2 linked regions of the Candidatus Scalindua japonica genome follow. The protein of the gene in region 1 interacts with the protein of each later gene in a pairwise test. Links are inferred from orthologs where the notes say so. Each region holds a gene or a part of one and is shown in the gene's direction. Other genes may lie near its edges.

Evidence for each region.
Region 2: the proteins of trkA (region 1) and SCALIN_RS15905 interact in binary tests that used the Escherichia coli proteins (3 or more experiments, as listed by UniProt). The link is inferred for Candidatus Scalindua japonica from one-to-one orthologs.

Annotation. Positions count from the first base shown.
Region 1 is NZ_BAOS01000021.1:3,661-19,537, reverse strand. What follows is about bases 8,061-11,055. They hold trkA (Trk system potassium transporter TrkA), read left to right. Parts: upstream 8,061-8,874; coding sequence 8,875-10,236; downstream 10,237-11,055. Other genes in these bases: SCALIN_RS11680 (TrkH family potassium uptake protein), read left to right, coding at 10,328-11,055; SCALIN_RS11690 (HEAT repeat domain-containing protein), read left to right, coding at 8,061-8,761. In the rest of the region: SCALIN_RS11720 (efflux RND transporter permease subunit), read left to right, coding at 1-1,537; SCALIN_RS11715 (outer membrane lipoprotein-sorting protein), read left to right, coding at 1,531-2,340; SCALIN_RS11710 (DUF1302 domain-containing protein), read left to right, coding at 2,330-3,685; SCALIN_RS11705 (hypothetical protein), read right to left, coding at 3,744-4,220; amrB (AmmeMemoRadiSam system protein B), read right to left, coding at 4,382-5,563; SCALIN_RS11695 (metallophosphoesterase), read right to left, coding at 5,750-6,409; more of SCALIN_RS11690, read left to right, coding at 6,674-8,060; more of SCALIN_RS11680, read left to right, coding at 11,056-11,812; SCALIN_RS11675 (YifB family Mg chelatase-like AAA ATPase), read left to right, coding at 11,999-13,276; SCALIN_RS11670 (EamA family transporter), read right to left, coding at 13,315-14,196; SCALIN_RS11660 (efflux RND transporter permease subunit), read right to left, coding at 14,929-15,877. UniProt on the Escherichia coli protein: Part of the constitutive potassium transport systems TrkG and TrkH. May regulate the transport activity of TrkG and TrkH systems. Binds to NAD(+) and NADH.
Region 2 is NZ_BAOS01000028.1:299,252-314,970, reverse strand. The notes cover bases 5,854-8,690. They hold SCALIN_RS15905 (PTS sugar transporter subunit IIA), read left to right. Parts: upstream 5,854-6,953; coding sequence 6,954-7,427; downstream 7,428-8,690. Other genes in these bases: ptsP (phosphoenolpyruvate--protein phosphotransferase), read left to right, coding at 7,457-8,690; hpf (ribosome hibernation-promoting factor, HPF/YfiA family), read left to right, coding at 6,504-6,842; SCALIN_RS15915 (ComF family protein), read left to right, coding at 5,854-6,309. Outside these bases: SCALIN_RS23475 (IS66 family transposase), read right to left, coding at 118-693; SCALIN_RS15945 (YlbF family regulator), read right to left, coding at 946-1,119; SCALIN_RS15940 (hypothetical protein), read left to right, coding at 1,357-1,761; SCALIN_RS15935 (ribonuclease R family protein), read left to right, coding at 1,758-2,894; SCALIN_RS23470 (RNB domain-containing ribonuclease), read left to right, coding at 2,936-3,484; SCALIN_RS15925 (lysophospholipid acyltransferase family protein), read right to left, coding at 3,546-4,160; SCALIN_RS15920 (tetratricopeptide repeat protein), read right to left, coding at 4,592-5,428; more of SCALIN_RS15915, read left to right, coding at 5,539-5,853; more of ptsP, read left to right, coding at 8,691-9,475; SCALIN_RS15895 (TIGR03936 family radical SAM-associated protein), read left to right, coding at 9,623-10,255; SCALIN_RS15890 (Rne/Rng family ribonuclease), read left to right, coding at 10,290-11,828; rplU (50S ribosomal protein L21), read left to right, coding at 11,937-12,251; rpmA (50S ribosomal protein L27), read left to right, coding at 12,498-12,740; GTPase ObgE, read left to right, coding at 13,182-14,243; SCALIN_RS15865 (type III pantothenate kinase), read left to right, coding at 14,275-15,036; SCALIN_RS15860 (TPR end-of-group domain-containing protein), read right to left, coding at 15,044-15,469; SCALIN_RS15855 (sensor histidine kinase), read right to left, coding at 15,509-15,719. UniProt on the Escherichia coli protein: Seems to have a role in regulating nitrogen assimilation.

The DNA of each region.
Region 1 (15,877 bases):
TTTAATTGCCATCGGTACAGCCGACGCGATACATATTTTAACGCATTATTACGGTGAATTACGGCGTGGTGTGGATAAGGAATCTGCATTAAAGAATACCATGGACAGAATGGCAAAACCGGTGGTTATGACGTCACTGACTACTATGGTTGGCTTCAGTTCACTTGCCATATCAGACATTGCAGATATACGGAATTTTGGTCTGTTTACCTCCTTTGGTATTTTCAGTGCCATGATCTTTTCGCTTACCGTTATGCCGGCAGCTTTAACCTTGCTTAAATCTCCAATTCAAGAAAAGAACATTCTAAAAAATTACACGGTTCATCAAAATATTTTCAACAGGTTTGGGACCGCCTTACAGAGATCAAAATGGATAAGCCTGTCTGTTATAATTTTTCTCATATGTGCGACCGGTTATGGGACAATCAGGGTTAATATAGAGTATGCCCCTGCCGGATTATTTAAGAGTTCTGCCGATATCCGGCAGGCACATGATTTTATTAATAAGTATTTTGCCGGTGTGACCTGGATAAATCTTGTTTTAGAATCAAAAGATGAAAACAATTTTGTTGAACCTGAATTGCTGAATAAACTTGGTGATCTGCAGGCGAAAATAGAAGGTCATAACGAGGTTGGAAAAATAATATCCATAGTTGATTTTATAGAACGGATGAATTATGTAATGCATGATGAGAAGGAATCCTACAAAAGAGTTCCTCATCCTGTAGAAAAGGAAGTTGAGAGTGATTGGATTGAAAAAGATGGCAGAGAGATCGAGGAGGAGCAGGAAGTAGAAGTTAAAGGTCATGACCAGATTGCCCAATACCTCCTGCTTTACGAAGGGGCAGGGGGAAAAGATTTAGAGAAAGTTGTAGATACTCAATATGAACAGGCAAATATGAGAATACTTTTAAGGACTGATAAATCTACGGCAAACAAAGAGATTATCAGTGCTATTGGGCGGTATTGCAAGGAGGTTCTTCCGGAAACTATTTATGTAACATTTTCCGGTATTTCTACCTTGCTTATTCTTGTTGCTGATATGGTGGTAAAGGGACAAATATTGAGTATCATGATTTCCTTTGTAATCGTATTGTTTATGATGGCGTGTATGGTTCGGTCTCCATTGGGAATGTTAGGGTTTTTACCCATCGGGTTCACTATATTATGCAACTTTGCCATTATGACAATCTTTAAAGTTCCTCTGGATATTGGGACTTCAATCGTCAGCAGTATTGCGATTGGAATTGGTGTGGATTATTGTATCCATTTCCTGGTATGGAAATCTGATGAGATGAAGAAAGGTTTTTCTTCGGGTGAAGCCGCGAAACTGGCCATTACCGGGACAGGTAGGGCGATATCTATAAATGCCTTGGTAGTGGCTGCAGGGTTCCTTGTTCTGATCTCCTCGAACTTTGTTCCCCTTATGCATTTTGGATGGATGGTGTGTGTAACAATGCTTATCTGCGCGGTCAGTACACTGACTATCATACCAACAGTTCTACTATTATTTTCTGGCAGGAGGGTAAAATGCTAAAGCAAAAATATTTTATATTAAAGCTTATCTTTATACTTTTTGTTTTTCTCTATTTTATTCACGGCTTTTTGTATGCAAATGAATTAACCGGTACCCAAATTATGGAAAACGTGCTTCAGAGAGAAAATGGAGATGACGCTTCTTCCAATATGAGGTTTGATATTATATACCGTAATGGGAAGAAAAAAGTTCGGAATACAAAATGGTTATGGATAGATCTAGATGGTAAAAATGGAATAGATGAAAAATTCATGTTTTTCTTCCTGTCACCACCTGAGATAAAAGATACCGCTTTTCTGTCATGGAACTACGAAAAGTATGATAAGGATGATGATCAGTGGGTTTATCTTCCAGCATTGAGAAAAACAAGGAGGATCGCTTCAAGTTCAAAGCATGACTCCTTTTTTGGAACTGAGTTCAACTATTCTGATCTGAATACCCGTGATCTTGAAGAAGATACTCACACCTTTCTTAAAACAGAATCATTTCAGAATAGTGAATGCTACATTATCGAAAATATCCCAAAAGACAAGAAAGATGTCTACAGTAAGATTGTAGCCTGGGTTGATCCTGAACGCTGGGTTGCCTTAAAGGTTGAATTTTACAATAAAAAGGGAGAGCACCTGAAAACCGAACGGATCGAATGGGAACTGGTTCAGGAAATATGGACAGCAACAAAAATGATCATGGAAAACCACTTGAACGGAAATAAGACAATTGTAACCATAAATGGTTTCCAATACAATGATGAATTCAAAGAAAAGCTGTTTCATGAAAGGACTTTAAAGAGGGGTGTTAGATAAGCGCATATTTCGGTCAATCGTATTATGCTTAATAATCAATTTATTAATACATAATGGTTATTCACAGGGCCTTGAAGAAAATAGTGAAACAGACATTATCAGTAAGAGACAATATGTCATTACTGAAAGATTAGAAAATATATATTCTTCTTTCCGTGATATCTTTGACGGGTATATTGAATACAGAAATTTTACCTACTTTCGATATGATGCCAGTGATGACAAGATAAACCGTGCTGAAGGTATTTTTAAACTGGAATACGAGAAATATCTGGGGAACCTGGGAAAGATTCTCGTCTCTCCTAAATTGATATTTGACAATGATAATTACAGTTCAAGTTATATTGATGAGTTTGAAAACAGAGGTGTCAGAAGATTAAGTTTTGACCTGGAGGAATACTATGCAGAGTTTAATTTCAACAGTTTTGACCTGAAGATTGGGAAACAGATTTTTTCGTGGGGCAAGGCTGATGGGTTCAACCCTACAGATAACCTGAATCCCAGAGATTATATTGACCTTTTTGTAGAAGAGGAAAAGATTGGTGTTCCGGCAATAAATTTAACCTACTATTGGAAGAATTTTACCTTTGATTTTGTTTTCATTCCGACATATACACCGACACGTTTGCCTTTAATTAATGCAAGACACTCCTTTCTGGACCCCGAGACACAATTTGTTATTAACGGTAGAGAACTACCCGCGGATAAGCTGTCAAGCTCACAAACCGCTATTAGAATTTTGAGACATATTTCAGGATGGGATCTTTCCGTGAGCTACTACGACGGCTATGATGATTTGACCCTGGCAACTGTCGAAAGTGATCAATCTCTGACACCGAGGTATAATCGTACCAGGGTTGTTGGTGTTGACCTGGCGACAACATTTGGTGGTCTGGGTATTCACGGAGAAGCTGCTCAATTCTTTTATGACGGAAGTAAAGATGAAGATTACCTTCAGTACATTTTGGGGATTGATTATACCTGGACAAATGTAATCTATGACCATGACATTTTCCTGATCCTGGAATATATGGGAGATAACACTACACAATCAAGAGAAGACAAAAGACCGGCATTTGCTTCGGGACTTGGGCGCGTCTTCAGGAACTCTCTTCTTTCAACTATAACCTATAAATTTTCTGAAACTTTCGAGCTGGAAACGAAACTTGCAAATAACCTGGACCACCATATGAGTTACGTAATTAACCCTGAAATTAATTATGACATAACCGATGAACTTAAGCTTACTGTTGGTATCGATTTTATTGAGGGAACCCAGACAACCTTTTTCGGTCAATTTGATAATGACGACAGAGGTTACTTTTTCTTGAGATATAGTTTTTAAATTAATTTTATACTGTTTAAGAGGAAGTGGGGGATTCAGGTTATAATAACTTCATAAATCAGCCATCACTGATTGTAGTTGTTTGCCTGAAGAATGTATGCACGCAGGCCCGTAAAAACATAAATATATGCACACACGTTGGAATCATTGCAGAGATCCCCATAACGAGGCCGAAATAAATATTACGTAAATTTGCTGTTGGGTTGGTAAATGCATCTGATAATAGTCCCTGGTACTCTGCATTGCGCTCAGCCAGAACCTGTGGTGTCGCGCTTATTAAGTTTACTAACCAACCGGAAAAGGAAAATACATAAACTACCCAAAAGGTTGCCATGATTGCAATTATCAGGTCAAGCGAAAGATGCGCAATGTACTGTATATCTTTTTTTGAACTAATTGCATGACGAACAATAAAGACAGTCACAAAAAATGAAAGGCTATCAAAAAGTGCTCCCAGAATCCCGACAGGAAATTGTACTTTATAGTAATAAGCCCCCGCGTATCCATGTGTAAGTTCCGGAAATGCGGTGTACATGGCAATCCAGTAACAGATTATATTTATTACAATGAAGTATAGGAATAAAAGTGGATAAAAACTATAGATATTCCCTCTGTTGTCTTCATAATAAGATAAAAGCTGTTGTAAGTGACTTTTCCAAATAGTAATTATGGAATCCATGTTAATCATATCTATTATCAATAAAACGACATACTGGCGAATGACACCGTCGAGTTGGTATTATCCGCGTATTGAGAGTATTTGAGAAGTTTGCATTCTGTGGCATCAATAACATTCAGCAGGGTATTAATTGCCGGATATCCGCAGATTTTCCTGCTGTTGTTGTCTTTTTGGATAGAATTGTTAAACCCTTCCACATCCATGTTTTCTATATATTTCAGCATATCAGTGTCATCAGAACGTAATTTCTCCAGATATGCTTCATCCTGGGTCTCTGTGTCTCCAAATCGCGAACCGACATGTGCAAGGTCTACGCTTGCAATGGTACATATTCTCTTTCCGCTCTCATTAATTGTTTCCTTGAGAGAAGAGACAAATTTCTCAAATTGAGAAGCCTGCCTGGTACCAATGTCGTTTCCGTCTGTTTCACCAAATGATGAACAGAGTATCGGAACTATATTGAAACTCTTTTTCCGGTGAAAAAGGTATTTAAGGAATACCGCCTGAAACCCGATTGAGTGTTCGTCTTTGTGGACAAACTCATCTTCAAAATAATCGGTCTTGTTCTTCTTGTGTAATGAATTGAGAAAGTCTTTATCTGTCTCTACATTACCAAATGGAGTTTCAAAGGTCTTATCCGTCAGGACAAAAAGGTTCTTCGTTCCCGTATGAGCGATACCAAGTATTATGAAAAGGTCAGCGTCTGATGACTCTGCAATTTCTTTGTAGGCCCAGGCGAAACAAGGCCCTCCACACCCTAAATCGATATGCGGGGCAATCACACCCTTCAATCCTTTTTTCTGACCGAGCGGCGATGGCATACCCGGTCCATCCGGAGACACGAAAAAACCGTCTATTTGTTCTTTTAATTTATCTTTGTCTGCCTCATATGCACTGCCTGCATGCGCGTCCCTGCGTATGGTTGACTTTTTAAAATCATCTTTCAGCTTTTTAATAAAATCTCTGGATCGGTTGTTATCTAAAAGTAAATTTTTATCCAACTCATCTATCACTTGTCGGATCATATCCTGAATATCACCTTTGCCATGCCTCTGTATATATATTTTCTGTATGTCTGTTATGGAGTGTTTACCGTCAAAATAATAAATGATATTGTCAAAAACTGCACGGGGGACAAAAGAGTTCCTGGTATTAAACGGATCTCTGAGGCATACCGCCTGTTCCCCGGATATTTCCATGGGAAACGCATCTATTAGACGTAATTTAGGATATTCCAGAACTTAACTCCTTTTACTCGCTGACTTTCTCATAAAAATCAAAAAGTGCCTGCAAATAGTGGTTTAAACGACTTAAACCGTTTAAATCTGTTTAAACGGTATCTGTTTCCTGGCTTCAAACCTGTATATTTGCCAGGCTTTGCCGTACTACGCTAATACCTTCAACTCAGCAGACAACCCTTCTGGATTTTCAGTAATTATTACATATCCGCCTTGTTGAAACATGCCGGCATTGAAGAGCGCTGTATTTTCTATTATATCGCTTCCTCTTGCCTCGTGGATGTGTCCACTCAATACAATATCCGGCTTATATTTTGAAATAAAATCGCGAACACTCTGACTTCCTACATGAAAACCGGCAGATATAATATCAAGTTTTGTCTCTTTTGGTGGCATATGAGGTACCATGATTTTGAATTCAGCATCCTTTACCTTATCGAAACCTTCGAGAAGAAAAGTCTCAATTTCATTTTCACTGAATTCAGTAGGGGTTTTAAAAGGGGTCAGGTTTGAGCCGCCTACTCCAAATATTCCTATATTGTCCTTAATAAAACCATTTCCGTGAAGGTTGATACCTTTTTCCGTCAAATAATCGTTAACTTCAGGTTGGTCAAGGTTTCCTGGTTGGGCTAATATATTCTTATTATACCTCATTATCTCTTCAATTACTTTTTCTGCCTCTTCTCGCCCATTATAGTTAGTCAAATCTCCGGTAACTATTATAAGGTCTGCACTTTTCAGATCATTTTCTAAGTGTATCAAATTACTTAGATTTTCATGAATGTCGCCAAAAGATATTATTTTCATTCGTTATTGACTTTATTATATGATAAAAATACGAGAAATGGAAAAATTTCTTATAAGTCGCTTAAAATCAACATATTAACAATCTTGAAAAAAATGTTCAAGATATTATTTTCAGGGCCGTTTTATGTTGACGCTAAATAGGAGTTTTGATAGTATTAAAATTTTGTAGTTAAAATAAATCATTAGACTGAATTCAGGTTTTATCAACCTTTTCATATAGGTGAGAAGAACACATAAGTGTTGATCTCCCCGATATATATATAGATGAAGAAAAATTGTTTATCTATACTTGCTATAGCAAGTATATCAATTTGTAGTTGTCTGATTGTAACTGAAAATAGAGTTGTTGGCGCTAAAGAAGAGAGTTTATCCAGAAAAACATCACAGAACATTTCGCCTGAGTTGCGAATTAAGATTGATGAGTGGATGAAGCTCTTATATTCAGATGATTCTGCAATACGCACGTCTGCAGTCATTTCATTATTAGGACTTAACATTTCTACTGTTTATGATTCGTTAATTGATATTCTCAAAAACTCTGAAAATGATGATGTACGTATTTCCCTGATTAAAGCGTTTGGTTTTGCCGGTGATGACAGCAGGGCATTAGATTGTATGATAGATTTGATTATCAGTGAGAAGGAGGAACTGAGGATTGCTTCTGCTGATGCCTTGGGGAATATCAGGACAAAGAAGGCAATAGAAGAGATGGCAGGTATACTCCTGGATAAAAAGAAACCGATTGAATCGCGTATCCTTGTTACGGGTGCTCTGGCAAAAACACGTTCACGTGAAGCGGTTGAGCCACTGATAAATGTATTAGAGTCTGATAACAACGATTTGCAGATTGCTGCCCATGAGGCGTTAATGCAGATTACAAAACAATCTAACGGAAAGGTAAAATCGTTCTGGCAGGAGTGGTGGAATAGAAACAGGGTAAAAACCAGGGAACAGTGGTTAGAAGACATTGTTGACAAGCTGGAAGAAGGATCAGAGAAACTTAAAGCGGAAAATAAACGGCTGAGGGATGAAATTGTCGAAAAGACTATCAAGATCTTAAAAACGAATAAAGAGAGTGATAACATAAGGCCGTTAATTGATGCATTAAAAAGTGAATATCAGGCAGTAAGGATATATGCCGCAGGGGAACTGGCAAATCATCATAATGACCCTGAAGTTATCAAAATATTTGTTAATTTGATTTCAGATAATGATACTGAGATACGTGTTCTGGCAGTAAATGTTCTGGGAAAGATTGGCGGAGTACCGGAACTTAAAAATTTAATATTGGCGCTGCAGGACAAGGAGATCAGGGTAAGAGAGAGTGCCGCGAGGTCTCTGGGTAGACTGGGTGAAAAGGAGGCAGTATTTGATCTTTTATCCGCTTTAAGTGACACTGCCAACAGCGTAGTATGCGCGGCTGCGGAAGCCCTTGGTGAGCTGAAAGCAGGTGAAGCCGTGGAACCATTAATCAAACTGTTTTCAAATAAAGATCCCAAGGTAAGGGAATCTGCAATAGTTGCCCTTGGCAAGTTTCAGGATAACAGGGCGATTGAACCGTTGATTAATTCATTAAAAGATAAAGAAGAGAGGGTCAGGTGGTATGCAGCAGACACCCTGGGTAAAATAGGGAAAAAAAAGGCGGTCTTACCTTTGATTGCCTTACTTTCTGATGAGAGTGCTCGTGTTCGTGAATCTACAGCAGCGGCATTAGGGTTAATCGGTCATGAGAGTGCTGTAGAGCCTTTAATCAAGCTGCTTGAAGATGTGGATAATAGAGTTGCAGAAAAGGCTGCGGATATGCTTCTTTTAATAAAGTGTGAGTCTCTTGTACTACTTGATAGTATAGTTAACGCCTTTTATGCTGTAGAAGATTATAAAAGATCGAAAGAAATACTAAAAAAACAGATAAATCAATATGAAGGTTTGCCTGAATACGACCATGAGTTGTGGCAAAGTAAAAAGAGATTAGCAAAATTATATTTCTCAAGTAATGATTGTCAAAAGGCAACTTTGCTCTATGAAGAGCTTGTCACGAATTTTGATGATAATATAGAAATAAAACATGAACTGGTGCATTGTCTGAAAGAAGCAAAACAATTTGACAAATTATTGAGTTTTTTATCGTTATGGATAGAAAGCTTATCTGTAGATAACCATATGTGGTGGCCGGAGATTTATGGAATTATTGAAGGGCTATTTAATGAGGGTTATTTTGAAAGAGTGAGAACGCTTATAGATGATTTCGAGAAGAAAAATCCACACCTGGGAGGGCCTGAATTAAAATCCGGGTTTTATGACCTGCGAAAACAGAGTATGGCGGAGATGTCTCCTCAAGACGAAGGAGCTTGATAGTTTATTAATTATTATAAGAGAACGTCAAACACGGAATGACATAATATAGTCTTTCCGTGTTTTTTGTATGCATTGTTTTTCTCAAAGACTTACTTTTAAAAGGACTAAAAATGAAAATCCTCATAATTGGGGCAGGTGCAGTAGGGTTTAGTATCGCGAAACAGTTATCAACAGAAGGGCATGACATATCAGTGGTAGATGGGAACCCAAAATTAACCAGAAAGATTGCTGAAAAACTGGATGTTTCAATAATTGCCGGTAACGCCACTTCTCCCAGCGTGTTAGAGTCTGCCGGTGTACAGGAAGCAGATATGGTATTAGCCGTAACCACCAGTGATGAAGTGAATATTGTTGCATGCATTCTGGCCAGTAAATACAGTAATAACGGTAAGAAAATCAAGATTGCCAGGATTCGAAACAGCGAATTTACCGGCAGTAAGTCAATATTTAAGAATAATGGGTTCTGTGTTGATCATATGATAAATCCGGAGCTCATTATTGTTGAAACGATTCTTAAAATCCTTGAGACACCCGGAGCGACATTTGCCGTTGATTTTCCGATAGGTGATGTTGTACTAAGAGGTTTTCATGTACCTGAGGATGCACCGCTTGTAGGTCTGAATTTCTCAGAACTGGAAGACATTGAATATACGGATTCATTCTTAATCGTATATATTCAACGTAATGATGAGATGATTACGCCGTCTCACAGTACTACAATAATGCCAGATGACAATATTTTTGTACTTATATCCAAGACCGGATTACCATATTTTCTACCAATGGTTAACAGAAGAGCAGATGAGGTGGAAAAGATAATTATATATAAGGCGAGTCGCACGGGTATGCTGCTTGCGGAGAGACTTGAAAACAGTCCGATTGCTGTCACAATAATTGAACCTGAAAAGGATAGGGCGGTAATGGCGGCGGCGTCTTTAAGGAACGCAGTGGTATTACATGGTGATGCTACTGAAATTGATGTACTTAAAGATGCAGCTGTCGAGATTACGGATATATTTATTGCCCTTTCCGAGAATGAACAGACCAACCTGCTCACATCTCTGCTGGCAAAAAAGAATGGAACTAAGAAGACTATTGTACTTACCAATGAACCGGAATTGGTACATATAATCAACCAGGTTGATGTTGACGTAGTTGTTAATCCAAGGCTGGTTACTGCGAACGAGATACTTCAACATGTAAGGAGAGGACAGATACTGTCGATTGCCAAACTAGGTGACAGCGAGGCGGAAGCGATAGAACTGATTGCCGAAGAGGGTTCTGAAGTAGTAAAGAAACCTCTACAGAAGATTCGATTTCCTAAAAATACAATCCTTGGCGCTATTGTAAGAAATAATACAATGCTTCTTCCAAAGGGTATTGAAGCAATCAATCCGGGTGAAAGTGTTGTTGTGTTCACCCTGCCTGACGATATTGAAAGGGTACAGGCGTTATTCAGTAAGAAAAAATAGAATTTGCAATTCTAAAAATTTTTTTAACAAACCTCCATGGTCTCTCTAAATATGAAAGAAACTAAGGTAATATTAAAAACCTGTTAATACTATGAACATACCTTTGGTGTTGCACACCCTGGGAAATCTCTTTTTACTTCTTTCTGGTATTTTACTTATACCATTTGGTGTGTCTGTATGCTATGGGACAAGGGAAGAGATTTGGGCATTTGTCTTTTCCTTTATTGCATCGGGGTTTACCGGCATATCATTAAAGTTTCTCATGACTCCCAAGAATGAAGATATTACCATCAGAGAGGGTTTGGCCATTGTTGCATTCTGGTGGATGTCCTGTGCTCTGTTTGGGGCCTTGCCTTACTATTTTTCCGGAGTTTGTGATACTTTCTGTGATTCCTACTTTGAATCAATGAGTGGTCTTACAACTACAGGCGCCTCTATTTTCAGTGATATTGAGGCATTGCCGCATGGCATTCTATTCTGGAGAAGCATGACACAGTGGCTCGGGGGGATGGGTATCGTTGTTTTCTTTGTAGCAATACTTCCTACAATTGGTGTTGGTGGCCATAAACTGTTCAGCGCTGAAGCTCCAGATCTTACGACTGATAAGATAAAACCCCGTATTGCTCAGACGGCAAAAATATTGTGGGTCGTATATCTCTCTCTTACTGCCATTTTAATTCCGTTTTTATGGTTGGGGGGGATGGAGTTCTTTGACGCTGTCTGTCACGCCTTTACTACGGTATCTACAGGAGGGTTCTCCACAAAAAACCTGAGTATTGCCGCCTATGACAATCTGTTTATAGAGATAATCATCATGGTTTTTGCCTTTATAGCCGGCTGTAATTTCATTCTCTATTATCAATTGGTTATAGGGAAATTTAGAAGAGTACTGGTTAATTCTGAACTCCGTTTTTTTGTGACCCTGGTAATATGTGCTATCTGTATAGTAACACTTACACTGTTTTTCTTTCATTCAACCTCCTATAATGGAGGTGTGAAAGATCACAGATTTAACAGTATTGGTGGTTCGCTGAGATACGCCGCATTTCAGACGGTTTCTATAATTACCAGTACCGGCTATTGTAACGCTGACTTTGATCTCTGGCCAAATTTTACCAGAGTCTTTCTTGTTCTACTTATGTTTATTGGTGGGTGCGCGGGATCGACCGCCGGCGGTATGAAAGTCGCGAGAATAATGTTGCTTTGTAAGAGCAGCGCCAGGGAGCTTCTTCACATGTTAAGGCCAAGGGCCATAATGCATGTTAAGCTCAGTGGTAAACCGGTCGGCGAAGATATAATTACCAACACACTGGGATTTATTGTTATACACCTGGGGATATTTGGTGTATTCTCTCTTATTCTGACTCTCTTTGGCACTGACTTGGTTACGTCATTCAGCGCGGTTGCATCAATGATGAGCAACGTCGGCCCTGCCCTGGCTGATGCAGGCGCCACCAGAAATTATCATGAAATTGCTTACCCCTGCAAATGGGTACTAACCCTTTCCATGCTGATAGGCAGGTTGGAAATATACACAGTTATACTTATCTTTTTGCCACTGACATGGAAGAAATAAGTTTGTAATCATTGGAGTGACTAACGTAATCTAAAGTTTAATGTGCTTAAAGTTAGGAAAAAGATAAGTGTTGATTTGTTTGCAGCTTATACATATTTCTTTTTTCAATTTCAGGCACTTTAGTTCACTACACACTTTAGTCACTTTAAAACATTTTTTAACCCCTGATAACCACGGAAGGTGATAATGGCGGGACTAGGAAAGGTAAAGAGCGTTGCGGTATATGGAATTGAAGCGTATGTGCTGGAGACAGAGGTATACGTTGCAAAGGCGCAACTGCCCTCAACGGTAGTAATAGGACTACCGGACGCGGCAGTCAAAGAGTGCAGGGACAGGGTGAAAGCCGCGCTCAAGAACAGTGGGTACAAATTCCCGTATAAGAATATCACCATTAACCTGGCCCCCGCGGATAGAAAGAAAGAGGGCCCTTCCTTTGAATTGTCCATAGCAATGGGACTACTCATTGCATCAGATCAGATAGTAACAGAAAAGATAAACGAATACGGTATAGTAGGCGAACTTGCGTTGGATGGACGGGTACGGACCGTTAATGGTTGTTTATCAATGGCGATACAATGTAAAGAGGCAGGGTTGAAAGGACTGGTTCTTCCTGCCGATAACGCACCGGAAGCTGCTGTAGTAGACGGTATCGAGATTATTCCCGTTAAGACCCTGTCTGATACAGTACGCTTTCTGACGAACGAGCTCGTTATCTCTCCATTCCCATTAAACCGTTCGGATGTTTTCAGTGATTCTTCCTGCTATGATATAGATTTTATGGATGTCAAGGGGCAGGAACATGTTAAACGTGCGCTTATTGTAGCAGCAGCGGGAAACCATAATGTACTAATGATCGGTCCGCCGGGTTCAGGTAAGACAATGTTGACACAGAGACTACCCACCATAATGCCTATGTTAACACTGGCAGAGGCTATTGATACAACTGCAATATATAGTTCGGCAGGACTTTTAGGGCAGGGCAACTCCCTGATAGCTACCAGACCATTCCGCAACCCGCATCACACTATCAGTACTGCCGGGCTGGTTGGAGGCGGCAGTTTTCCACGTCCCGGTGAGATCAGCCTTGCACACCATGGGGTTCTCTTCCTTGATGAACTGCCTGAGTTTAACAGGAAGACTCTTGAGGTATTGAGACAACCATTAGAAACAAGCGAGATAACGATCTCAAGGGCAATGAGTTCAGTAATGTTTCCAGCAGAAATAATGCTGGTAGGTGCAATGAACCCCTGCCCGTGCGGTTATCATACAGATCCGAAAAAAGATTGCCACTGCTCACCTCGGCAGATTCAGAATTACATCTCAAAAATCTCCGGTCCTCTGCTTGACAGGATTGATATCCATGTTGAAGTCCCAAATGTTCAATACAAAGAGCTGATGTCCGATGTTGCCTGTGAATCGTCAGAGGAGATCAGAAGCTGTCCAATACAGAAATCTGGATCGTGATTTGTGGAAATAAAACTACTGTTACGGTGATGATATGTCTATCTAAGAAATGCTAATGCAACGATGGAGAGAATAATCGCAATAATTTTACGCATATTCCAATGCTCTTTATAGATAATTATAGAAAGTATTATTGGTATAAGAATATATAGCGATTGTATGGCATACACAATACCCAATGATCCACCAACAAACGCAAGCATCATTGCAGAGAATCCTGCAAATTGTGTTATCCCTGCTAAGAATGATATTGAAAGCATGTCCTTGTCTATATGTCGATATTTAAATAACTTTCCATTGCGATGAGTATTGCTTTTTTGTAGTTCATAAATACCCCATCCGGATATTGAACCGAAGGTATGAGAGACTGCTACAAATAAGAATACTGTTTCAAAAATTCCAGTTCCATATTTACTGATTCCAGCTGCAACCGCAGTGAAAAATGATGCTATAAGTAAGAACACAACTCCTTTCCATAGATACTTTTGTCGCAACTTTTCACTTTTATGAAGAAGTAATAATGGCACAGTTATACCAAGCGTAATACCTACCCACTCTGCTACAGTAAATTTTTCTGCAAAAATAATTATCCCTATTACCAGAGTGAAGATTGGGCCTGCGGTTTTATAGAGGGGGAACATGATAGCAGTATCAATATACTTAAGCGCATCCATGCGGAAGATAGAGCCGATTATATGTGTGAGTCCGTTAATAAAACCGAGGAATAAGCCGATTTTCCAAAGTCCATCAAAGCTGAAAAAAATCCAACTAACGGTAAATGCCAGGACAGAAGATACAACGGTACTCCACATATTCACAAGCAGAGTAGAGTGACCTCGTTCTACTGCAATTTTTTGAATAAACGTATGGAGACCTGAAAACACAGCAGAGGATATAGCGTATATAAACCAAAGATCCATAGGTTAGATTATAAAGTATTCATAACAATATTAAAACATCCAGATCTGCTTTGTAGATTGTTAGCACATGTTACAATGTTTACTTTAAAACAAAATACGGGTTTGGCCTGGTTAGTATATTAATTTATCTCAAATATTTTTTTTAAGGTGTTCAACATCCTCTTTATAGCGCACTTGCTAAAAGTAAGATAAGAAATATACTCGCAAGACATGAACAGGTTACCTGCTTTTTATCACATGGGATGGCCAGGTCAACAGGTAAGACAGCGGTTTGTTTTGCTACCAGTGGACCAGGGGCAACTAACCTTTTAACCGCTATAGCGGATGCTAAAATGGATTCTGCCCCCATAATTGCAATTACAGGACGGGTCCCTTCCTCTTTAATGGGTCTTGGATGTTTCCCGAGAAGTGACGATTTGTTTATAGGAATGCTTGGTATGCATGGGCAAAGATATACTAATTATATCATGCACTGAGCTGACCTGCTACTCGCTTTAGGGACCAGAGTTGATGACAGTGCGACAGGAAATGTTAAAGAGTTTTGTCCTAACGCCAGAATAATACATATAGATATCGGTGGTGCAGAAATAAATAAAATCAAAATACCTGATATAGCTATTCAGGGTGATATTAAACAGGCAATAAAACAGATCGAAAAGCTTTATGACGTTTTAGAAATTACTGTGTGGAAAGATTATGATCATACTATTTTCAATAGACTACAGGAGATCATTATTTATCTTTTTTAACATTTGAAATAGAGAAAACCACAGGAACGATAAATATATTTAAAAGGGTAGAACTGATTAAGCCTCCTAATATCACCATCGCCATTGGACTTTGTATTTCGTTTCCAGGCAAGTCGCCTGTAATTGCTAATGGAATTAATGCCAGAGCAGTAGTTAAAGCAGTCATGAGAATTGGGTTTAGTCTGTCTAAAGAGCCTTTAATAACAGTTTCATACAAAGCAACACCTTGACTTTGCAATGTCTGATAGCGTGCAACCAATAAAATCCCGTTACGTGTTGCTATGCCAAACAGTGTAATAAATCCAATGATTGAGGGAATGCTCATGATACCCGATGTAAAGTGTATGCTTAAGGCTCCACCTATCAACGCCAGAGGTAAATTGAGAAAAACAATTCCTGCAAACTTGATATTTTTAAATTCCTGATAAAGTAAAAGGAATATGATGAGTAAAGACATTAAAGAGGTGAAGAATAATATTTTCGAAGCCTTTGCTTCACTTTCAAATTGCCCGCCGTATTGAATGCGGTAATTTTCCGGCAACTGAATATTATCATCTATTCTCTCTTTAATCCGGTTTACTACGCTTTTTAAATCACGACCGGCTACATTGGCTGAAACCACAATTTTTCGCTGTACATTTTCTCTATTAATGGTGCTGGGGCCTGTTGTTGAAATAATATCAGCTACATAATGCAAAGGAACTTTGAGTGTTGAGTTCTGGTTTTCTTGTTTTGTCAGGTTGATATTGGTATCAATTAAAACATTTCGAATATTTTCCATTTTACCTCTGTTCTCATCATTAAATCGTAATACCAAATCAAAACTTTTGTTGTTTTCAAAAACCTGAGATACTTTTTCACCTGCAAAGGCAACATCAATAAATTCGGTAAACTGACCTATAGAAATACCATATTTGGCAAGCATATTACGT
Region 2 (15,719 bases), on another replicon or contig:
CTGGCTACAGCTCCTGCACGGCTGGGACTGTAGTGCATAAGTACAATCGGGGTATCGTTACCGCCAGTAACACGACACCAGATATAGGACTTCTGTTTAGCAGTTCGTCTTCTTCGCTCAGAACTGAAGGGTGGTTTCATCAATGTGAAGATAGTCATGTCCATCAAGCGCATTTTCCATGGTAGCTACCAGAGGAGAAATAATTTGCTCTGCACCTTTGATCATCCAGTCTGCCAATGTGGTACTGGTGAACGGTACGCCAAAACGTTTTCCAGCAATAGAAGCTATACGGTTTAGCGGAAGACCATCAGCAAATTTGCTCGAACCAACCCAGGCAAGAACACCTGGTGATGCTTGGGTTCGAGGCAAAGGAGCCGGTGGACTTTGTTGTGCAGTTATTGGCGGTTGCTTGCACTTGGAGTTAGAGCAACTGTACTTGAACTTAATGTTCTCTATTACTTGAAACCTGGCGGGAATCACGTCGTACTGAAATGAAACCTCTTCTCCTATTCGATTCAGGCAAGAACCACAGGAACACTGTTTCTCTTCTTCCAGCAGATCATGCTCCACGCGAACACGCGGAAGATGCTGGGGAGGGACACGTCGACCACCAGTCTTTCTGGTGTGCTCAGGTACCTTAGTTTCGGTTGCAGGTTCAACCTCACAAGCAGCATCCTCGTTACCGAACAGCAATTGCTGGCGCTTATCAAAACGCTCAGACCAACAAGTGAAAGGAAGATAAAGGAGGTAGAAAATCTTTTCTTCGAGTAGCATGATCTGCTGTTCTACAGATTTGAGATGTCAACGCAGCTCATCGTTATGCGCAAGCACATTTCCAATATTCAAATTTGTTAATTCAACCACCGCTTCCATGACTTAAATCATACCATATTTCGTTTCCTTCGATAGGTTGTAGCGCAATTATTACCTCAACCTCAACAGAACTTAATCGGTGTCAAGCGCAGAGACCTTTTTACTCTGTTTTTCCAATTCTTCTGAAATTTCCTTTGCTTCATCGTCGTTTTTTAACTGTTCTTCGGCGTCCTTAAACGTTTTATATCTATTATGGCTTACAATGGCAGCGCCTAATTTTGACGCTATTTCTAAAATTTCTTCCATATACTCCCTTTCTATAAACACTGAATTAGTAGTAATTCACCGCACCAGGTGCAAGGCTCGCAAAGTACTGTTTTTTAAGAAAGGAAATGGTGGAAGTTTTTATAAAACTTCGGAATTTTGTTGCGAAAGATAATTTCTTATTCACTTTTTTCTTTGCGTCCTCAACGCCTTTACGGTAAGTTGAATTGTAATATGGATTATATTCAGAAATTTTCTTTTATCAAGGATTAGTTAATAATGGTTGACGCAAAAAAAATTATACAGTTCATATACAGTAGAAAATACAGCCCTATGGACGCATCAGCACTTGCCGGGCACTTCAAAATAGACGATTCGCAATATCAACAATTTTGTAACCTCTTAAAAGAGCTTGAACTAAAAGGGGAAATTGTTCGGATTAAAAAGGAACAATACGCAAACCCTAAAAAAGCAAACTTGTTAATAGGCATTCTGGATGGTAATCAGAAAGGTTATGGATTTGTTGTTCCCGCAAAGGAAGGTATTTCTGATGATATTTATGTAGATTCAGAAGGCTTGGGAAGCGCCATGCACGGCGACATAGTTGTTGTCAGGTTACCTTCTACAAAAAAGAAAAAAAAGGAAGAAGACAAAGAAAAAAAGAGAGAAATGTCGGCAAGATAGTACGTGTTTTACACCGTGAAAACGAAACGGTTGTCGGAACACTCAAGAAAAGCAGACATTTCAATTATGTAGCGCCGGATAACTCAAAATTACCCAGAGATATTTATGTCTCAATGGAAGAGACAAAAGACGTTGAACATGGTGACAAGGTTATCGCCAGGATCGATCAATGGCCGACTCGCCACCTTAATGCAGAAGGCACAATAGTAGAGATTTTGGGTAAAGACGGCGAACCGGCGGTTGATATCAAGTCCATCATACACCAGTTTAAGCTGCCTTTTGAATTCAACAAAAACACCATTGCTGAAGCACGCGATTTTCAAGAGCCTATCAGCCCTGCCGAAATCGGCACAAGAGTAGACCTCCGTGATGAATTGATCATAACAATAGACCCTGAAGGCGCAAAGGACTTTGACGACGCAATCTCCCTGAAGAAAGATAAAAAAGGGAATTGGCTTCTTGGTGTTCATATCGCAGATGTCTCTTATTATGTAAATGAGGATTCTTCGATCGATAAGGAAGCGCGAAAGAGAGGCACCAGTGTATATCTTCCCGGCACAGTCATACCAATGCTTCCCGAGGTATTATCAAATGGCATTTGCAGCCTGAAAGAGGGTGAAGAGAGGCTGACAAAAAGTATATTTTTTACCTATTCTGAAGATGGCAGACTGGTAAACTCCGAGATCAAACATACCGTTATAAATGTAAAAAAAAGATTTACCTACAATCTTGCGACTAAGATATTAATGGAAAGCGACGAGGATGATACAGACCCTATAACAACCCTGTTACTTGAAGCAGGCAAACTTGCAAAGCTACTCTATAAAATCCGTATGGAGGAGGGCGCACTTGAACTAAACCTGCCGGAGATTAACATAAAAGTTGGCGAAGACGGTAAGATTGATACGATAGAAAAAACTACACGGGATATTTCACACATAATAATTGAAGAGTTTATGATTGCGGCAAATCAGGCTACAGCAATGTTTATGCATCAAAAAAATCTTCCATCAGTAAACCGAAGTCACCCTGAGCCTGAAGAAGATGAGATGCACGATTTTGCTGAATTTATTTTCAATTTTAAAAACAAGAGAGTAGACCCTTTTAACAAAAAAAACTACAGGCCTTCCTGAATGAAATATCCGGCCAACCTGAAAGCTACATAATCAACCTCATGCTGCTCAGATCAATGAGGAAAGCCGAGTACTCTACCACCCAGTCATCTCACTTTGCACTCGGGCTGGAACACTATGCACACTTTACATCCCCCATACGCCGTTATCCTGATCTGATCTTACACAGGCTTTTAGACTTGTTCTTTAAAGGAGAACTGAAATCCGGGAGAGTAAAAGCTGCATGGGACGAAAAAATTACCGGTTGGGCAAAGCATTGTTCAACCACTGAAAAAAGAGCCGAAGATGCCGAACGTGAAATAATAAAACTAAAACTGCTCAGGCACATGGAAGAACATGCTGATAAGGTAATGGAGGGTGTTATTACCGGCATCCAGGAATACGGCCTCTTTGTACAAATAGACGAGTTCCAACTGGACGGTCTTGTACATATCCGTACACTCACAGATGATTTTTACGAACTTGACAAAAAAAAACTCTCACTGATAGGCACAAGGAGAGGTAAAGTTTATAGCTTCGGAGATGTTGTTAACGTAAAGATCACAAAAATTGACCTGTTGAAAAGAGAAGTTGACTTTGTGATTGTCTAAATGAAAATTTTAATTTCCTGGCAATGCCCTAATTTTACAAAGAATAGTATTATATGGAAATTTAATTTTTGACAAGTTGTCTTGATTCAGCAGTTATTTCATTCAACTTTTTTTCTAATTGTACTCGGCATTCTTCAATCTCAGACCTGTTAAGCTTTAATGGTATATGTATTGGTTTACCATATATGATCGTAGCTTTTGAAAACGGTTTTGGAATTCGAAATTTGTCCCAGCTCGGCAATTCCCAGTAGCTTGATAACCCCAGAGAAACAGGGACAATTGGCAAGCCTGTTTTCTGCCCCAAAAAAATCACTCCTGGTTTAACTACAAACCTCGGACCTTTTGGGCCATCCGGAGTAATAATGAATGATGTATCCTTCACTTCTTTAATCATTTTCAACAGCGCCTCCACCCCCCCCCTTGTTGTAGAACCTCTTACTATTTCAAAACCCAACTGTTGGGAAATATGTGCAATGTATTCTCCATCTGTGTGGCGGCTTATCAATACCTTAACCCCCAAACCTCTGACAACATATCCAGGAATAAGCATAAAGGAGTGCCAAAAAGCGTATATTACATTTTTGCCCTCACGTTTAAGTTGTTCAGGATATCCTCTTGGTTTTTCATCAATCGTAACCGTACTAAATAAGATCCTGGCCAGATTAGAACCGAGCAATCCGACTACAGAAAATTTAACTCTTTTAAAAAACCCTTTAAAATCATTTTTTAAGACCGAGATTATGATAGTTTGTACCCAACAAAAATGTCAGCAATTAATTACCATTCAAATCGTAATATAATTATTACCTTACAACAACTAGCCACAGCCAAGAAAAGGAAGAAATAGCAAAAACGTTATGAGAATCTGAAAAAAACAAAATCCTTTTTCAGAATTATTTAAAACTCAAGATACATATGTCGAAATAGTTAATATTGTTTGAATTCTATAAAAAGCCAGTTACAATGCAACAAAAAATAGTACGACTTTTAAATTTTTTACCTTCGTGTCATTTGGAGTATTCGCTATTTAAGTTTTATATATTGCTCCACCAAATTTTTAAATCTACCGTACCAAATAATACCTACTACATTGTCTTTACCTGGATATCAGTGGTGCGTCTTACCTTTCCTCAACTTATCATATATTTTTTCTTCCTTCTCCGCCTTTTCGAATAAACCGGCTTTTTTGTATACTACGCTTAGCTGATAGTGGATTCTGGCGTCTTTAGGCATTAGTTTAATCGCTTTTCTTAATTCGCGCATCGCATCATCAAACACCTTATTACCTTCATAAGCCATTCCAAGTTTGTAATGGACACCGGCCCTCTTTTTCTTATGCCTCTCGGGAAGAAGATTTAACGTTGTCTGGTATTCCTTAATAGCCTTATCGAACATACCCTGTCTGAAATAGGACAAACCAAGATTATAGTGGGCCTCTGACATCTTGGGGTCAATTTCCACTGCCATCCAGTACTCATCCGCAGCATCGCTATACTTTCCTTTCATTGCATACAATGTTCCAAGGCAGTAATGCGCTTGTGCATTGTCCGGTTCCATCTCAATTGACTTTTTGTAGGCATTAATCGCATCGTCGATCATCCCTTTCTCAGCATAAGCGCTTCCCAACTCGCTGTATTTTTGTGTATCGGTAAGGTCCTGATCTATTTTTTCTCTGTATAACTTTACATACTCATTAAATTTGTTCGGATTGAGCCTGCGAGAAATAGAAAATTCGGACTGGGCCTGTATATCCATACCCTTCCTTTTTAATGCCCGTCCCAGATTAAAATGGGCCTCTACACTGGATGGGCTAAGCTTAATCGCCTTTTTAAAAGCATCAATTGCATAATTATGCTGTCCATTTTTAAGGTAGTTAACCCCCAATCTGTTGTAGTGCTCATCATCCCTGCGTGCACAGCCGAGTAACAGACAAAAAACCACCATAAAAACAATGATTCTTTTTAAATAATTTTTAATAATCCACATATTTAAAATTAAAGAGATCTGTAACAAAATTTTGTTTCAAAAATTAAATCCTGAAGTATTATAAAACCATGCCAGAATTGCATCAAGAAAATAAACTGTTTTTGATATCGGCAATACGAGATATACTGTCCGGGCTTTTGGATATTTTGTACCCACGACACTGTTTTGCCTGTGACAAGAGTCTTTATGGAGAACAAAATACCTATATATGTAACCACTGCCTGGAAACAATAAAGAAAACAGAAGTAAAACGCTGTGGTAAATGTGGTTCAAAATCAGGACCAGGTATGACTTTTTCCAGTAAAGGGTGCAATGAGTGTAAAAACACCGATTTAAGGCTAGAAAAGAGTTTTTTTGTATCAGACAACACAGAGCCTGTCAGACCCCTTATACATCAGTTCAAATACAAGAAACATATGTACCTGGCAACTCCTTTAGCATCGTTACTGGTAAACCTCTTACATCAAGAAGTTATTGGAGAAATCGACCTTATTGTACCGGTACCACTTCACTGGAAAAAGAAGCAGGAAAGGGGCTTTAACCAGTCTGAGTTAATGGCGAAAGAAATAAGCAAAAAATTGTCTATACCAATCTCTATAAACAACCTGCATCGCGTCAAAAACACTTTATCTCAAACCCAACTCTCACGTTCACAGCGACAGAAAAATGTTAAAGATGCATTTAAAATTAAAAACCCTGAGATATTTATTAAAAAAAATGTTCTTCTGGTAGACGATGTTTTAACAACGGGAATAACCGCCTCAGAATGTGCAAAAAGCCTGAAAAATACGGGAACAAGCAAAGTATTTCTAATAGCGCTTGCTAGATCAAACATGTAATAAACGACTGTTAGCACAAACATACAATTGGTCCTGCATATCTATATAAGACATTATTAACATAAGCCTTAACAAAATAGCATTAATCGCTTGACTACATTAAACAAAGAAAGTATCATTGCAACTTGGCTTTTTGCTTAAGCAGAACAACTAATTATCAGTCTATATTCTCTAGATAAGAAAGGAAACAGGATTTGGAGATTATCATACACTCAAGGCATCTGGACGCTACAGAAGCAATCAAAAACTACATAAACAAGAAAGCTTCAAAACTCACTAAATATTCAAGCAAAATTAACAAGATACAATATACCCTGAAAATAGAAGGGAATAACAACATAGTGGAAGCAATATGTTCTGCCGCAAGGGCTACGCTTGTTGCAGAGGCGATAGATGCTGATATGTATGCTGCAATAGACCTTGTAATGGACAAACTGGAAAAACAAATTATCAAGCAAAAAGAAAAACTGAAACAACCCAGAAGAAGCAGAAAAGGAGAAGCTCCAATTGAGGAAGAAGAAGATGAGGGGTGAGTAGTTTTACCAACTATTAAGCAGCCTGTTGAAGTAATTACATTTCTTTTTAATGCTTTTTTTTGCATCCAGGTTTTATTTTTTCAATTAATTTTTTTACAAAGAGCGCAAATGAAAATAATCGATTTTATAGAGGAAGAAGCGGTAATAGACGATTTGCAATCCACCGATAAAGAATCTGTCATACGGGAAATGGTCAACATATTAAAAGATCTGAACAAGATTAACGAAGATGAACTAGATGATATAATGAGTGCACTCATAAAGAGAGAAAAAGTGGGAAGCACTGGAATAGGCAAGGGAGTGGCGGTGCCTCATACTAAACATAAAAGTATTTCAAAAATAACAGGCGCGTTTGCCCGTTCGTTGAAAGGTGTTGATTTTGATGCACTTGACGGCGAACCTGTGTACCTGTTCTTTCTGTTACTATCACCAAATGATTCAACAGATGTACATCTCGCCGCTCTCGAAAAAATCTCATCTGTAATTAGAAACTCTGATTTTCGCAATTTCGTAAAAAATGCATCTGATAAACCGGAAATGGTTGATATTTTAAAGGAAGTTGATGAGGCAAACTCTGAATAAAGCAATCCATCTTTTAACCAGACAAACCAATGCTTATAAAACGCAGAACAAAGATAATAAATACAAATGGACTACATGCAAGACCTGCTACACGTTTTGCAGAAATGGCTAGTAAATTTAACTCAGAGATTTTTGTAAAAACAAAAAATAAAGAAGAAGTAAACGGAAAAAGTATTATTGACCTTCTAACGCTGGGCGCAAAGAGGGGAACCGAATTATTAATAACTGCGGACGGGGAAGATAAGGAAATCGCTTTAGACGCATTAGAAGGCCTTGTAAACGACAGATTTAACGAAGACAATATGGAGACGCGAAAAGGCATTGCCGTTTCTCCGGGTGTAGTAATAAAAGATGCGTTCGTTCTGGAAAGTGAAGGCTATCGAATTCCACGCCACCTGATCAAAGAAGACGAAATCGCTAAAGAAATATCCCGACTGGAAGAAGCAACCACAGATGCATGGAAAGAAATTGAAGCACTGGAAAACAGTGTTTCCAAAAATTTAGGTTCGCAAATTGGTTCTATCTTTGCTACCCATAAATTAATGCTTCAAGACAAACTATTGCTGCGGGAGTTTAGTGAAAAAGTAGAACAACATAAATTCAGCGCAGAATATGCTGTGACATTAGTCTTACGTGTATACATAAAAAAGTTTGAAAGCATTGATGATCCTTATCTCTCAGCAAGAGTAGCGGATATATATGATATAGAAAAAAGACTCTTAAGGAATCTTTTAGGAGAGAAAAAGGAAGAGCTTAAAAACCTTACAGAAGAAGTTGTCGTTGTCGCACATGACCTCAGTCCTTCTCAAATAGCATCTTTAGACACCACAAAAGTACGTGGATTTGTAACCGACGTTGGCAGCAGAAACTCTCATGCCGCAATAGTTGCCAGGGCTTTGGGAATTCCCGCTGTAGTTGGCCTGGAAACAGCGACGGTTGATATTTTTGGCGGAGACCGTGTCATTATAGATGGCAATAGGGGAAATGTAATTGTACGACCGGACGAAGAAACCACCAAAGAATACCAACTAATAGAAAAAGACTTCCATGTTTTCGAAAAAAGAATCACCTCCGAGCTTAAAGACTTGCCTGCCGTTACATTAGATGGTAGAGAGATCATGATTTTAGGTAATATCGAATTCCCTCGCGATATTGGCCCAAGTTTAAACCAGGGCGCTACCGGCATAGGTTTGTATAGAACAGAATTTTTGTTTCTCGGCAGCAATCAAACACCAACTGAAGAAGAACATTTTGAAGCGTATTCACAATCAATAAAAGAGTTGGGAGACAAACCGTTAATTATCAGGACCGTTGATCTGGGCGGAGACAAATTCTTCCCCTCAAATAGCAATACCGAACTTAATCCATTCTTGGGTTGTAGATCTATTCGTTACTGCCTGGAACATCCAAACGTTTTTAAGTCACAACTCAGGGCAATCTTAAAGGCCTCCGCATTAGGCAACGCAAAAATAATGTTCCCATTAATTTCTTCTTTACAGGAGTTGCGAAAGGCAAAGGATATTGTGAAAGAGGTGATGGAAGAGCTGGATCAAGAAGGAATAGAATTTAATGAAAAAATAGAAATTGGAGTTATGATCGAAGTACCCTCTGCCGCTATGGTGGCAGATGACCTGGCAAAAGAAGTTGATTTCTTCAGCATAGGAACAAATGATCTTATTCAATACACTATGGCCGTAGACAGAAGCAACGAAAAAGTTGCCCACCTCTATTCCCCGGCACACCCGGCAATTTTAAAATTACTGAAGATTACCATAGATGCTGCTGAGAAAAATAATATAAAAATTGGCATTTGCGGAGAAATGGGCGGAGAAATTGAATACACTATACTATTGTTAGGGCTCGGACTAAGAGAATTTAGCGTTGCTCCGGCAATGATAATACCGGAAGTAAAGAAAATTATCAGGTCAGTTACTTATGAAAGAGCAAAGGAAGCTGCAGAAACTGTTTGCTCCTTCAACGATCCTGCACAAACGTTAGAGTACCTTAAAAATATTGTTCGAGAAATTATTCCGGAGTTAGTCTATTAAGATCAATGTTCGATTTCTGCCAGCTTTTTTTTCATAATTTTGTAAGTTCACCAAATTTGAAAATACTGTTGACATATCACATAATTGATACTAGAATCTTTCTAAGTCTAATAAAATAAATAGGTTGATAAATATTTTCTAAATAAATTGTTTGGCAATATCTTGAGAATTCAAGTTAAATTTTTGAAACAGGGAAGTTTGAGATTTATCTCTCATCATAACTTAATGAAGCTTTTCGAAAGGGCAATTCGTAGAGCAAGTATTTCTGTCAAAATGTCTGAAGGGTTTAATCCAAGACCTAAAATTGCCTACCCTTTAGCTCTGCCGGTTGGAATCAAAGGTATCGACGAGAAACTGGAAATGGAACTCTGTGAGGAGATGGAAGTTTCTGATATAGAAACAAGGCTGAAAAAGCAACTTCCAGAAAATATACAAGTTACTTCGGTCGAACCGGTTCCAAGTCATGTAAAATCTACGGTTAAAGACGTAACTTACGTGGTAAAACCAAAAAATGGAAAAATGCCTGAAGCAGGGAAAACAGACGAACTTTTATCCAAAAATGTACTAAATACACTAAGAAAAGGAAAGAAACAGGCCTTTAACATCCGCCCGTCAATAAACAGAATTACAACTAATTCACAATCTATTGATTTGGACCTTAAGATGACACCTGAAGGAATGGCTCGACCTGACGAAGTATTACTACATTTAGGACTTAAAGCTGGCATAGACTACGAAATTTCAGAAATAGTTAGAAAAAGAGTAAATCTCTTCTCCTGAAGCGACCGTTGGCACAAGCAAAGGAATGCATGTAATGAAGAAGAGAATGTTAATAAATGTTGTAGAGCCCGAGGAAAGCAGAATAGCAATCCTGGAAGACGGGGTTCTAGAAGAATTATATATTGAACGTTTCTCTCGCGAGCAAGTCGCGGGAAATATATATAAAGGTCGTATTGTCAACATAGAACCAAGTATAGAGGCTGCATTTGTAAATATCGGTATTTCCAGGAACGGGTTCCTCCACGTATCAGACGTGAAGAACAGTCGTAACAATAACGGAAATAGCGAAGAACAATCAGAAAATACCGAGAAGACTGAAACAAAAACAAAAGAGAGCAGATCCAGGATCAAGTCTCTAATAAGCCCGGACCAGGAAATACTTGTACAGATAATCAAAGAGGGCATCGGTAACAAAGGACCAAGTTTAACAACAAATATCAGCATTCCCGGAAGGTTTCTGGTACTTACACCGGAATCAACCCGTATTGGTGTTTCGCGAAAAATTATTGATGAAAACGAAAGAGCAAGATTAAAGCAGATTATCGAAGAATTAAAACCACCCCCAAATCTGGGTCTTATCGTAAGAACAGCAGGAGAACATCAAACAAAGCGGGAACTTCTAAGAGATTTTAATTATCTCCGCAGGCTGTGGAAGGTTATTGAGAACAAAGATAAGAAGGCTGAAATACCATCTACAATCTACCAGGAAAGCGATTTGGTAATTCGCACGATTCGTGATATATTTTCGACTGATATTAATGAAATAATCATTGATTCTGAAGCGGTCTTTAAAAAGATAAGATATTTCCTGCGTTTAATAATGCCCAGTTGTGTAAAGAAACTGAAACTATACAATGACCATGAACCACTGTTTCATAAGTATAATATTGAGCGCGAAATAGAAAAAATAAACAAAAGGGAAGTCCGTCTCTCAAGAGGTGGCTCCATTGTAATTGAACAAACCGAAGCATTAGTCGCTATAGATGTAAATAGTGGTAAATACAGAGAGGAAAGTGATCCGGAAAAAACAGCGCTTAAAACAAACCTGAAAGCGGCCAAGGAGATTGCGCGGCAAGTCAGGTTGAGAGATATCGGTGGAGTCATAATAGTTGACTTCATAGATATGAAAGAAGAAAAAAATATGCGGGCGGTTGAAAAAACATTAGAAGCATCTCTAAAAAGAGACCGCGCCAGAAAAAAGATGTTAAAAATATCCAGATTTGGTATCATCGAAATGACTCGTCAGCGTATCAGACCAAGTCTCAAGTCGGTAATTTATGAAAGTTGTAAAAATTGTGGCGGTACAGGGGAAACTGAAACGCTCGAAAGTACCTGCCTGAGCCTGATGCGGCAGATAAAATCACTGGTAAATAATTCTCAAATACAAAAAATAGAAATTACTACAAGCGATATAGTTGCAGGATATTTACTAAACAAGAAAAGAAAAAAACTGACGGAACTTGAAGAAAAATTCTCAAAGAATATTGTCATAACTGGTATAATCGGACATAAAACAGGCGATGCAACAATTTATTGTACAGATGGAGAAGGAAAACGCATTGCAACCAGATAACTTTTTTCAAAGCCGTTCTCAACTATTCACCTGAATAGTATTATAGAATGGTAGAAAATAACTTAAATACTCACTAAATTAAGAAAATGTTGAAAGGAGAAATGAGTAATGTATGCCGTTATAAAAGAACGCGGAAAGCAATACAAGGTTGAACCCGGTGAAAGTATCGAAATCGATCTTAAGGAAGACGCAAAAAAAGGTGACACTCTTGAACACACAGATGTATTAATGGTATCGAATGATGGAGAAACACAAATAGGAGCACCCACTGTTGAAAATGCAAAAGTCATATCTGAAGTCCAGGGACACACTAAAGGAAAAAAACTGACGGTAATGAAATTTCGTCGCCGTAAGGATTCCAGAACAAAACGCGGACATAGACAGAAATATACAAAAATCAAAATAAAGGAAATTGTTACCTGAAAATTAAATTAGTGCCTAAGGGCTGACTTAGCACGCAAGCATGTCATTCTGACTGAGGAACGACTGACGAATCTCTTCATGAGAGTCTCATTAACCTCGCAATGATTATTTATTTTGCTAACAAGTGAGATCTTCGTTCACTCAGAATGACAAGTTTCTATATTTTTTAGACATAGACACTTATCAATGAAAATTATTACACATAAGTAATACTTTAAAAATCTTTATTATATCAAGGAGTAAAAGATGGCTCATAAAAAAGGGCAAAGTTCGACTAGAAATGGAAGAGATAGTAACCCGCAACACAGAGGCATTAAACATTACGGTGGCGAATTGGTCAGATCAGGTTCAATTCTGGTTAGACAATGCGGAACAAAATTCAAACCGGGTACAAATGTTGGATGTGGTAAGGACTATACGTTATTTACCAAGGTAGATGGAAAAGTTGCATTTGAAGCTGGCCGTAGAGTAAGCGTACATCCTGTATAATAAAAAGAATAGCAGTGGTCCACTTTTTTATTCCAATAATTTTATTGGTAATTACTGCTCTTTGGCTCTCTCGAAGAATAGAATACGAAGCTATACCTTTGCGCCTATCTATTGAAACTAAAATAGATTGTTTCATACAAACCAGAGTGTTGTGTGGAATCAGGGTAGAGAAGCTTTTGTCTTGAAAAGCGGAGTTAATACACTTTTTATTGCCGAACTGGTCTTGGAAATTAATTCCTGACAGCATGCCTCTGTACAACGGTTACTAAGCCCCACAGGAAGCAACCATGCCATATGTCTCAATGTTTTTTGGAATAATAATCAGGTTGTTTCACAAAGAACATAATCCACATCATTTTCATGTTGAACACAAAGGGCAGAGAGGCACATTGTATTTTACTGAAAACTCTCAATGAAGAGAACTATATAATCTAACAAGTTATGTTTATAGATGAAGTAAAGATTTATGTAAAAGGCGGTGATGGCGGTGATGGTTGCGTTAGCTTTCGTCGTGAAAGGTTTATTCCTCGTGGTGGGCCGAATGGCGGCGATGGCGGCAATGGTGGTGACGTTATCATACGTGCCAATAAAAAAATCGATACATTATTGGACATAACATCAAAAGTTAAGTTCATTGCTGAAGATGGCGGTAAAGGACAAAACCGCAACAAAAATGGCAAGAACGGAAGAGATCTGGTTATTAACGTACCTAAAGGGACACTTATAAAGGACCTGAAATCAGGACGGATTATCAAGGATTTAAAAGAAAATGATGAGGCTATAATAATTGCAAGAGGAGGGAGAAGAGGCAGGGGGAATGCCTATTTTAAATCTCCAACCAACCAGACGCCTCGTTTTGCAGAAGAAGGTAGAAACGGGCGGGACCGATGGCTCAGCCTTGAACTAAAACTTATTGCAGATGTTGGAATAATTGGCTTACCAAATGCCGGAAAGTCTACATTCCTTTCCAGAATCTCATCTGCAAGGCCTAAAATTGCGGATTATCCGTTCACTACTTTACAACCACAATTAGGAATCGTGGATCTGGAAAATTACAAAAGATTAGTGTTTGCGGATATTCCCGGGCTTATAGAAGGAGCACATAGCGGTTCGGGCCTGGGCAACACATTTTTAAAGCATATAGAACGAACCAGAGTCGTTGTTCACCTAATCGATATCTCCGCAGCAGATCTTCTGGAGACATACAATCTGGTCAGGAATGAACTGGCTCTTTTCAGCTCAAAATTGAGCAAAAAATCAGAAATAGTAGCTATAAACAAATCGGACATATTAGATACTGAGACAAGTCAAATAATTGCGGAAGAGCTGAGTAAGAAAATATCCAAACCCGTACACCTTGTTTCGGCAGTATCAGGCAATAATGTTAAAGACCTGATTAAGGCTGCAGCAGATTTAATTAATAAGGAAAGCGAAGAGGATCTTTTACGCCTTTCATTACCTGATGATTACGACGCAATCTCCAACAAGGGATTAACATTTTAATACTCTTATCTCATCAAAATTCTAAATCCTTATGATTCTGGCAGTTGATATTGGCAACACAAATATTAGTGTAGGCAGCTTTTCAGACAAAAAGCTTATTTCACATTTTCGCATAGACAATAAAGTTTTGATTAATCAAAAAGCTACTACACTCCCTATCAAACCATCCTTACTGAATGAAAGCAAAAACATAATAATAGCCTCAGTAAACCCTGATATAGAATCAGTTTTCTACAAATCTCTGGCAGAAATACATATAAAGAAAATACTAAAGATAGGCAGGGAAATAGAACTTAAGATACCGATACTTGTTGAAAATCCTCAAACAGTTGGTATCGACAGGGTGTTAAATGCACTTGCTGCATATAGAAACACTGGAACATCTACAATAGTTATTGATTTTGGCACTGCAATAACCATTGACGTAGTATCACAAAAAGGTGAATTTATGGGTGGTTTGATACTTCCCGGAATAAGGACAAGCGCTTATGCTCTGAATAAACAAACTGCACTTTTACCAGAAGTAAACATAAAAAGACCTGCAAAAATAATTGGGAAAAATGTGGAGGATGCGATCAAGGGGGGAATCTATTTTGGTACTGTAGGCTCCATAATCCACATAGTAAAAGAGTTAAATAGAAGTTACGGATATTTGGAATATACTATTGCAACAGGTGGAGATGCAAAGACGTTTAAAAAAGATATTCCGGAAATTGACAAATTTATTCCCTATTTAACATTGGAGGGGATAAAATTAGCTTTTGAAGAAAATCTTAAAAATCTTAATTCATAGGGTTACACTAAACAAATTTTTTCGATGATTTTTTCATCTTATCAATTAATGCTTTATAGCCCTCCTCATCTCTCAAGCTGTCCAGATCGCCGTCATTGACCAGATGCATCAAATCGTCATAACCCAGACCAACCGCTCTCTCTAAAGATTCTAACGATTCATCAAGCCTTCCCAACAATGAAAAACTACAGGCGAGATTGTAGTGTACAAGGGGATCTTTGGGCCTAAGCCTCGCAAGTTTCAAATCAACCTTTAATCCTTTCTCATACATCCCGGTAGCGGTATACGCATTGCCAAGGTACATCAGGCATTCGACATAGGCCGGATATTTTTGAAGAACACCTTCAAGAAACCAGATGTCAAACTCATCATCGGTCTTTTGAAATTCTGGTGTTTTTAATTCAAACCTGTATTCTGGAATTTCTGATCTCATTTTGAAAATAGGGATTTACCTCTTTTTACCTGTTACGCATTAACAGACTAGCTTTAGTCTATTGCAAATTGATATATTGTCAAGCATCATTTTAAAAACTTGTTTTCGACAGTTATTATTATTTAAATCTCTGCAATATGAATAAACCAAGCCACTATCACAAAAAGTTATCCTTCGACACAATGTTGTAATGGCAATGAGATCATTTATTAGTTCGGTTAACCTCTGGCCCTCTGATATTATCGTCTTA